DNA from 3 places in the Ruegeria sp. BC5 genome. Region 1 is predicted to be linked to each of the others. Evidence: riboswitches for the same ligand, from Rfam matches in the RefSeq annotation. Region 1 holds a riboswitch; each other region holds the start of a gene.
The links. Region 1 has a riboswitch for cobalamin ahead of ACR0LY_RS16410 (hypothetical protein). Riboswitches for the same ligand answer to the same signal wherever they lie in the genome.
Positions count from the first base shown of each region.

Region 1 (3,267 bases):
GCATTCGCAACATTCGCTTTGACGGCCAACCGATGGCCGCCGATCAACGGTTCGTCGTCGCACTGAACAATTACCGTGCCAATGGCGGGGGTCACTTTCCCTTTGTTGATCAGGCCGAGCCCATCGCGCTGCCGAACCTTCCTGTTCAGCGCGTCTTGCAGGACTATCTGTCCGGCGCACTGCCGCAAGATCCCTTGCAATATGCGCCCTATCCTTTTGGCTTTGCCCCGATGCAGGGCGCGACTGCGCTGTTAAGAACTGGTCCGAAGGCACAAACCCACATTGCCGAGCTTGAAGAATATGACCCTCACGTCGTCGGAGAAGACGATGAGGGCTTTTTGCTGATCCGTTTGACGCTCTGACGGGTTGTGTTTCCTGCGCCCGTTGCCTATATCAGACCCCGAGAGGTTGGCGCGGGCGAGCGCCTCGCCAACCTGGTCAGGTCCGGAAGGAAGCAGCCACAACGAGCCCCGCTTGGGTCGATGTCCAACCTCTCACTTAAGCTCCCGACATGGAATTGTTGCGAACAGGCCTAGGCAATCAACCGTGGCCAGACAGCCGAATTGCGCCGGGCAAAGGCACCGATATGGCCAACCTCGGACAGTCCGAACTCGGCCGGAGACAACAAATGGCGGCGTGCGTTGGGCCCGTACAGATCAGCCAGCCGCCAGACCGCGTTCTTTGGCACCAGATCGTCATCCTCAAAGCTGAACAGATCCACTGGTGTGTCTGACTGTGCCCAGCGGGCCTCGGGCAAGGACACGCCGATTTCGGGCAGGTAGTTGCGCGGCCCAGTGCACCAGCGGCGCCACTGCCAATAGACGCTGGCAGGCAGGTTCGATCCGAATCCCAGTGCCTTGCCCGGCAGGTAACCCAGCGCTTTTACGGCCAGGGGCGCGTGTCCGTACCAAAACAGCAAAGCCAACGCCCGATAAGGCCAGGGATGGTCCGACACAGTCACCGGCCCGGCGCAGACGCAGATCATGCGGTCGATCTGATCAATATCGGGCTGAATCGGCCCCAGCATACCGCCGACGGAATGGCCGATGCTCCAGTGCTGCGCGTCGGGGTATCGCCTGCGCATCTCGGCCCGAGCCGCAGGCATGTCGATCAGCGCCCAATCCGCCATCGTGGCCTGAGCTGACTTCAATGGCCTGCTCTGCGAATGACCGAAATCGCTGTAATCATAGGTCAGACAGGCAATGCCATGTTCCGCAGCCAACCAGCGTGCGAAGTGCTGATAATAGTCGCGCGGCACTCCGGTGGCGCTGTGGATCACCACTGCGATCCCAGGTTCGGCTACCGGCAGGTACAGCCGAGCCGACAGTTGGGTCGAACCAGAAGGAAACTGAAAATCCTCGGTTAAAACAGCTTGTGCGGTATCCAGCATGGCGCCCTCAATCTGAACCGATTAGTTCACCACCCCAAACGGCATCTTTTGCCACCCTAAGTCAATCCTGTTTCCGCATGACCACGCGTCCACTTTGCCCCACCAAAAGGCGGCTTGACTCAGGTCACCCCTACCCGCTAGCGATTGGATGATGGTTCTCGTCCCCGGTCTCCGGGGCGGGATGAAAAGGGAACACGGTGCGGTTCTGCCCGGAATACCGGAACGAACCAAGGCCGCGACTGCCCCCGCAACTGTAAGCGGTGAGCAATGCCGAAACACCACTGGCCGCAAGGCTGGGAAGGTCGGCAACGCAACGACCCGCAAGTCAGGAGACCTGCCATCGAACAAGAAACCGAAACTCGGGCGGGGTGTCCGGGCAGGTCGTCAGCACGCTGTCACACCTGATCCACACCCCCGTTCCACGCGCGGAGGGCGCAATATGATCTGGAAGACAAAGACACACCAATTTACCGCAACCGTTTGCCAACGCACAGGAAAAACCTGTCCGGCGCTGGCACAGATGGCGCGCGCGATCGTGCAGGCGATGGATGCTGCCGTTCCGGCGACGACGCCTGATTTTGAGTTCGACGGCAGCTCTGAGCTGGCCTATTGCACGCAAGGATGCAGCGCACGGTTTCGCGCTCAAAAAGACCTGATCCGGGTCTTTTGTGGAACAAGCGAGGATGCGCCCCTCGAGTCGCTGGATGTTTTCGCAGATATGATGTTCGGCCCGGATGTGACCATGCGCCCCGCAGGCATGCTAACCACCCCACCCTGCGCCATGCTTGAGGTCACAGCGATCCCGCCCAACCCGGTGGCACAGGCAGAACGACAGGTGGCGCTCTGATCTAGTCGCGCGTCCGCCCAAGGGCTGCCCATTTCATCTGGCCGTCGGTCTCGACGGCGCAGGACCGCACCGCACGCAAACGGGTCAACGCTGTCTCGGGGTCTTCGCCATGCTCGACCATAAGGCGCAGCACGATCATCCCGGACCGGCCACAGCCGCCCCGGCAATGCACCAGCACCCGCCCCCCGCGGGACAGGATATCAGTCGCCGCAGGGCTGACACTGCCCCACGCCGCGTCAACCTCAGGAGGCGGCGTACCGAAATCCGCAACCGGCAGATGCACCCATTTGATATTGAGTGCGTGCAGGTCTTCGCCAAGCCCACTTGCGCCCTCTTGCAGTATTTCGACCTCGGTGGTCATCGAGATCACAAGATCCGGCTGCCAGTCGCGGATCGTTCCCAAGTCCCGCGTATACCCGCCACCGCGCCCCGGAAGGGGCGACAAGGCAACGGTGCCGTTTCCAATCTGAACTGAATGAAGTGCGAACTGGCTCACTACGGGCCCTCCCTGATACTCGCTTCTAAGGCGTGCAAATTGTGCTGCAAACCGAAATTCACCCAAGCCTGCTGTGGACGCGGGCGGCAGGGGTCTCTACGCTGCATCGGAACCCGAATCCGACAGAGCAGATATGAACGACACGCCCAGCCCCGCCTATCAGGTTCTTGCCCGAAAATACCGCCCGGAAACTTTTGCCGATCTCGTCGGTCAGGATGCAATGGTACGTACGCTGAAAAATGCGTTCGAGGCCGACCGGATCGCGCAGGCTTTCATCATGACCGGCATTCGCGGCACCGGCAAAACCACCACGGCACGGATCATCGCCAAGGGCATGAACTGCATCGGCCCCGATGGTGACGGCAAACCAACGACCGAGCCCTGTGGCCAATGCGAACATTGCGTGGCCATTATGGAAGGCCGCCACGTTGACGTGATGGAGATGGATGCCGCCAGCCGCACCGGTGTGAACGATATCCGCGAGATCATCGACAGTGTCCGCTATCGCGCCGCCAGCGCGCGCTACAAAATCTA
Region 1 is NZ_JBQFUN010000008.1:50,258-53,524, forward strand. Features, by position in the region: gene ACR0LY_RS16395 (bifunctional 2',3'-cyclic-nucleotide 2'-phosphodiesterase/3'-nucleotidase) at 1-362, shown strand, start outside; RNA gene ffs (signal recognition particle sRNA small type) at 402-500, shown strand; gene ACR0LY_RS16405 (alpha/beta hydrolase family protein) at 533-1,390, opposite strand; cobalamin riboswitch at 1,526-1,746, shown strand; gene ACR0LY_RS16410 (hypothetical protein) at 1,830-2,237, shown strand; gene ACR0LY_RS16415 (protein-tyrosine phosphatase family protein) at 2,239-2,733, opposite strand; gene ACR0LY_RS16420 (DNA polymerase III subunit gamma/tau) at 2,867-3,267, shown strand, end outside.

Region 2 (3,267 bases), on a different contig from region 1:
GCGCGCTGTCGCAAAAGCTGGAGGCCGAGATCGGCACAGCCCCGGCGCTGATCCTGTATGGCCCGCTGGCAGAGTTCGACGATGTTTGAGTTGTCTCTAATCGGAATTGGCACTGGCAACCCGGATCACGTGACCTTGCAAGGGGCAAATGCCATCCGCGATGCAGACCTGATCCTGATCCCGCACAAGGGCGAGAACAAGGCTGATCTGGCCGGGTTGCGCGAAGAGATCATTGCAGCTGTGACTGACACTCCGCCGCAGATCGCCTATTTCGACATTCCCAAGCGTCGGGCCGATGATGGTTATCTACGCGGGGTCGACGAATGGCATGATGCCATTGCCCTGCGCTGGCACGAGGCGATTGCGGCCCACCCGAATGCGCGACAAGTGGCACTGCTGATCTGGGGCGACCCGTCGCTTTATGACAGCTCGTTGCGAATCGCGTCGCGGCTGGACCCTGAGCCCACGACACGGGTGATCCCTGGCATCACCGCGCTGCAGGCATTGACGGCCGCCCACGCCATCCCGATCAATGATCTGGGCGCGCCTTATGTTGTGACCACCGGACGGCGGATCAGGGATGAAGGCTGGCCGGCAAATGCCTCGAAAGTAGCGGTAATGCTGGATGGCGAGTGTTCGTTTCAATCCCTGGACATGGCCGATTATGACATCTGGTGGGGTGCCTATGTCGGCATGAAAGAGGAAATCCTGATCAAAGGCGCTTTGACCGATGTGGCGCAGGAGATTCTGGACACCCGTGCCAAGGCACGTGCCGATCATGGCTGGATCATGGATATCTATTTGCTGAAAAAGCGCGTGATCTGACCTAAAAGGTCGCAAATGACGATTGCACCAGCGGCATCATAGAGGCTAAATGAACGCGTCTGGTCCTGCCGGAGACATCCGGATGCTAAGAGGGAATGTGGTGCGACTGCCATGGCAGCCAAATCCACAGCCGCCCCCGCGACTGTAAGCGGAGAGCCCCTGTTCAACCAGCCACTCCTGTTCTCAGGGGGAAGGCGAACAGAGGCATCGACCCGCAAGCCAGGAGACCTGCCAGGCGACAATTGAAACACCGGTCGTCGGGTGCGGCGGCAAAGGAGAATAAAAGATGGCAACACAAACGCAAACAGCATCCGCCTCGCGCGCTGGTATCCTTCCGGTCATGTTCGCGGTGGTACTGGGTCTGGGTATCATCACCCTGACCGGTCACGTACAGGCCGCGGCGCTGCATGACGCAGCACACGACGTGCGCCACGCGACCGGCTTCCCCTGCCACTAAGACCATGTTCAGTCGTATACTGACCAGCGCGTTGTTCGCTGGTGCTGCAGCGGGGCTGATAGCCGCCTTGCTGCAGTTGGTCTTTGTGCAACCTGTTTTGTTGCACGCAGAGCTGTACGAATCCGGTGAGTTGGTGCACTTCGGAGCCGAATCCGTTTCGGCGCATCCCGAATTGCCGGGCATGTTCTCGGAACTGACCCGTGACGCGCTGAGCGTCATTTTCACCATGCTGACCTATACCGGTTACGCGCTGCTGATGGTTGCTCTGATGTCCGTGGCCGAAGGCCAGGGCCACACGATTGATGGCCGCACCGGCGTGCTTTGGGGTCTGGCTGGGTTCATCGCCTTTCATCTGGCGCCTGGCTTTACCCTGGCACCAGAGGTGCCTGGTGTAGCGGCAGCTGACGTCTATGCCCGACAGGTCTGGTGGTTTGCCACTGTTGGTGCTGCGCTTGTTGCGCTGTGGTTGATTGCGTTTGGCGGCAACCTGATCAGCTATGTGATCGCAGCAGCCCTGTTGCTGGCACCCCATCTGATCGGTGCGCCCGAACCGGATGTGTTCACCGGCCCCGTCCCGACCGAGATCGGCGCTCTGTTCGCCGCTCGCGCCTTTGGCATTGGTCTGGTGGCCTGGGTTCTGGTTGGCGCCTTTGCCGGGTATTTCTGGCAAAGCGAAGGCAAACGCGTCGAAGCAGCGGCCTGATCCTCTTATGTAATGACGCGCCGGGTTCTGCCCGGCGCGTTTCTTTTTGCCCAAAAGGAAAGAAAAATGGCACGCTCACTTGCCCTTTTTGCAATCGGCCTTGTGTTCGGTGGTGGTGCTGGTTTTGTGCTGGCGGCAGCCAATGGCGCCACGTTTGACGGCCACGATCATGGCGATCCGTCCCATCACGGCGGCGCGCATGCCGAAGCGATGGCCCATGACCATTCGACCACGGTAAACCTGCCCGCAGGGGCGGACGCCCCCAGCGTTGCAATCGCGCTGACCCAGGACCCGATGGCCGGGTGGAACCTGCACGTCATGCCGCAGAATTTCCGGTTTGCCCCAGAAAACGCGTCAACAGCCGACGTAGACGGCGAAGGCCACGCGCATGTTTACATCAATGGCGAGAAACTGGCCCGGCTCTACGGCAACTGGATACACATCCCCGACCTTCCGAAGGGAGAGGTCGAGGTTTCGGTTTCGCTGAACGCAAACAGCCACAGCGCACTGACGGTCGACAACGTACCGGTCAGCGCTGCCGTGACCGTTCAGGTCGATTAAAGCGCCGGTATCCGCGCGCGCAAACACATCCGAAGTCGCCCGCAGGGTCGGGCGTCTTCGATCCAACCTGCGGGACTGTCCAAATAGGCTTTGCAGGTCGCGACGATGTCTTCGGCATCGGTAACGATATCGACCCCCGAAAACACGTAAGACGCCCGTCCTGCGGCCTGCAATGCCAATGCGGTCGGCTCAGCGCAGCCACTGAAACAGGCGTGATCCGAGATGACGACCCGGCCATTCAGCCCTGCACGCACCAGCGCGTCATCCACGGCCTGCCTCTCGGCCACTCGGTCACGCGTTCCCGCACAACTGCTGCAAATCAATAGGCGTATCGGGTCCACGTGTGGCCTCGTGTTTGATGGTTTGCATGTTTCTGCGGCTTTCTAGACGTCGGCGCAATCCTGAATACGCACGGAAATGTGCGTGCGCGGAACTCGGATTTCTGGCATCACTCAGACAGTCACATTGAACGAGGCACCGTCATGCGCACGCTTTTGGGTTTGCTCTGTCTTCTCGCCCTGCCTGTCCGGGCCGAGGAACCATTGTCGGGTTGGGCAGTGTATCCAACCGTCAAAAGCTATGAAGAACTGGTCGCGGATACGAAGGCTGCGGTGAAGGAAAACGGGTTGATCGTGGTCACGCAGGCTGGTCCGACCAAGGCGGCTGCAGCCCGTGGCATCACTATACCCGGCAATCTGGTGATCGGTGCCTTCAACAACGA
Region 2 is NZ_JBQFUN010000001.1:54,688-57,954, reverse strand. Features, by position in the region: gene cobA (uroporphyrinogen-III C-methyltransferase) at 1-89, shown strand, start outside; gene cobF (precorrin-6A synthase (deacetylating)) at 82-825, shown strand; cobalamin riboswitch at 869-1,075, shown strand; gene ACR0LY_RS00275 (CbtB domain-containing protein) at 1,112-1,282, shown strand; gene ACR0LY_RS00270 (CbtA family protein) at 1,287-1,985, shown strand; gene ACR0LY_RS00265 (hypothetical protein) at 2,052-2,546, shown strand; gene ACR0LY_RS00260 (DUF1636 family protein) at 2,543-2,887, opposite strand; gene ACR0LY_RS00255 (DUF302 domain-containing protein) at 3,029-3,267, shown strand, end outside.
Region 2: another riboswitch for cobalamin. It lies ahead of ACR0LY_RS00275 (CbtB domain-containing protein); the one in region 1 lies ahead of ACR0LY_RS16410 (hypothetical protein).

Region 3 (3,267 bases), on a different contig from region 1:
ACAGGGCCTGCATAAAGCCCCGCCGCCAGCGCCATCTGTGCCAGCGCGGCCTGCGCTGCAACTTCGCCGCCGGTATCGCACAGATGCGCCAGCCGCCGCAGGGTTGAAACGGGTAGGGTGGAAAAGTCGTCCAACCGCGTATCTTCGCGCCCATCCGCTGGCAGGACAGCCAGCGCGATGCCCTTGTCCTGCGCCAGCGCCAGAACCTGCTGCAGGCCATAGGACCAATAAGGCACGCCGCCGATCAGGCGGATCAGAATGCCTTTCGCACCTTCCAGAGTTTGTTCGACGTAGGTATCGACGGACAGAGGGTGTTTCAGCGCCGTCAGATTGGCCAACCGCATCGTGGGCATCCGCCCCTCAGCCCCGCCACCGCGATGCCAGCCTGCCGCGAAAGCTCCGAGGTCGCTGTCCGAAAAGGACAGCACCACCAGATCCGCCGGGCTTTGGCCCAGATCGGTCGGGGTCTCGGTTTCCTCGAGCCCGTGGCTTTCGCGGAAGACGACGTGCATGGCTTACTCGGCGGCCTCGGTCACACCCACGAGGATCTCGCGGATCGCGGCCTCTTTGATGTCGTCATGTTCGGCAATCACCACCAGACGCGAGCGGCGCTCTTCGCCGGGTTCCCATGGGCGGTCGTACTGATGTCGCACTCGTGCGCCAACCGCCTGAACTAACAAGCGCATCGGTTTGCCCTGGACAGCGGCGTAACCTTTGACCCGCAGGATGTTCAGCTCATTTGCCAAGCGTTCGATATTGGCAACCAGTGCTGCCGGATCGGTCTGTTCCGGCAACTCGACGATAATGCTTTCGAAATCGTCATGTTCATGATCGTGGTGGCCATCGTGGTGCGACGGGCGTGCATCCATGTCATCCTCGGCGGCAGCCTCAAGCCCCAGTACGACGCGCACGTCCACAGCGCCTTCGGCAACTTCGACGACGGGCAGGGCGCGCGGAGCCTCGGCTGCGATCACTTCTTTGGCCTTTGCCACGCCTTCCGGGCCAGCCAGGTCAGGCTTGGTCAGCAGGATGATGTCGGCGCAGGAGATCTGATCCTCGAACACCTCGGACAAGGGCGTTTCATGGTCGATCGAGTCGTCAGCCAGGCGCTGGGCGTCGACGGCTTCGACATTCGGGGCAAAACGCCCGGCGGCGACGGCCTCGGCATCGGCCAGAGCGATCACGCCATCCACGGTGATTTTCGAGCGGATATCGGGCCAGTCAAACGCTTTCAACAGCGGCTTTGGCAGAGCCAGACCGGACGTTTCGATCAGGATGTGATCAGGGCGCGGCTCCAGTGCCATCAGCGCCTCGATGGTCGGAATGAAATCATCGGCCACGGTGCAGCAGATGCAGCCATTGGCCAGTTCCATGATATTTTCCGCCGGGCAATCGGGAATGGCGCAGGATTTCAGAATGTCGCCATCCACACCCACATCGCCAAATTCATTGACGACAACGGCCAGACGCTTGCCCTGAGGGTTCTGCATTAGATGTTTGACCAGCGTGGTTTTGCCCGAACCCAGAAAGCCGGTGATCACAGTGACGGGGAGTTTTTCGAGGTTGCTCATTTCAGGGCTCCAATCGGGGGAATGCGGGCCGCACAGTTTTTGCGGAAATGTTCGGGACGTTCGCGCCATTTGACCAGACCGTCTTCGGCGGCGAGATACTTGGTGACGCCTTCGACGATGGTGTCGACATGGTCGGTTTCGTTCAGGTTTTCGTACACAAAGGTCCAGCGGGTCGGTCCGCCGCGCAGCACTATGGAACAACCCTGATCGCAATTTGACAGGCACTCGACCGGCTTCAGCACGATACCTTCGGGCAAATCGGCGTCTTCCAGTGCCTTGTGCAGCAGGGCACCTGGACGTTGCGCATCGTCTTCAATCGGCAGGCCACGCCGACAGGTCGTGCAGACCAGCAGCTCGACTGGTGCAGTCTCGGTCACGTCTCTCATCCCCCCAAATCCTCTTTGCAGGGGACGGGGTTTCATGCGGGCCACGTCTGCACATGGACCCGACACCGGATCACCCCGTCCGGTTTCAACTTCGGGCGCTGGCAGGTCTCCCGGCTTGCGGATGTCGGGGCGCTTGCCCCGGCAGATGTCCCGCCTTCCCGGCCTTGCGGGCCAGTGGCATTGGGCACCCTCTCCGGTCACGGTCGCGGGGGCGGCTGCGTTTGACGGTTGCCCGCTGACGCATTCCCTTTTCATCCATCCGAAGATGGACACCAACGCATGCGACATGCGGCACGGGCAGGGGGCTTGTCAAGCACGAGGCGCATGGTGAAATCGTTCAAACCAAAAAAGCGACCAGCCTGTGTCAATCCGCGGCATGCGCGGCCAGCCTCTCGCGCAGCCAAGCGCAAAACAACCCTGCCGCAGCGGTCGATTGCGTAGCGCCTCGTGTACTGATCAGGTAATGCGACTGGGCAAAAGGAATCGCAGGTCCCGCAATTGCAATCGGCACAGCCTGCCGGATCGCATTCCGGGCGAACCGTTCCAGAACCGTTGCATAGCCCGCCCCTGCCATCACAAGCTGCAGTGCTGCGACCGAGGTGTCCACCGAATGTCGGGGCGGCTGGTCCGGAAGCGCGAGCCCGTTGGCCTGAAAGTACCGCGCCCAGTTGTCTTCGTATCCAAGGATATGAATCAGAGGGCCTTGCCGCAGTACGTTCAGGGTCGCGGGCGAGTCCCCGGCCCGGCATACCGGTACCAGCTTTTCATCTGTCAGCTTTTCGGACTGAACGCCGGGCCAATCGCCATAACCCAGCCGGATTTCCACATCCAAATCGCCGGGGGCCACGCTGTCATTCCAGATGTGCGAGACAAGGCGTACTGGGATCTCGGGGTGGCGAGCGGTAAAGTCGGGCAGTTCCGCCGCGACCCAATAGGTGGCTGTCGATATCGCCGCACGGATCGTCAGGGTCTGGCGCGAGGCAGGGCCGAACAGGCTGTTGGTGGACAGGGCGATGTCGCCAAGCGCACGCCGCACAGTCAACGAATAAGACTGCCCCAGCTCAGTCAGTTCCAACCGGCGGGCATTCCGGGTGAACAGCTTTTGCCCAAGCTCGGCTTCAAGCGACCGGATATGCAATGAGACCGCCGTCTGCGTCAGGCCCAGCTCTTTTGCTGTGGTGGTAAAATTCAGATGCCGCGCGGCGGTTTCAAAGCTGCGCAACCATGTGGGGTTTGGAAGGCGATCCATATATCACCAAATTATTTTGACCATAATTGGCATTATTAATCATTTTCGTTTCTAACAGACA
Region 3 is NZ_JBQFUN010000001.1:68,997-72,263, forward strand. Features, by position in the region: gene cobN (cobaltochelatase subunit CobN) at 1-512, opposite strand, end outside; gene cobW (cobalamin biosynthesis protein CobW) at 516-1,571, opposite strand; gene ACR0LY_RS00345 (DUF1636 family protein) at 1,568-1,957, opposite strand; cobalamin riboswitch at 2,041-2,249, opposite strand; gene ACR0LY_RS00350 (LysR substrate-binding domain-containing protein) at 2,322-3,206, opposite strand.
Region 3: another riboswitch for cobalamin. It lies ahead of ACR0LY_RS00345 (DUF1636 family protein); the one in region 1 lies ahead of ACR0LY_RS16410 (hypothetical protein).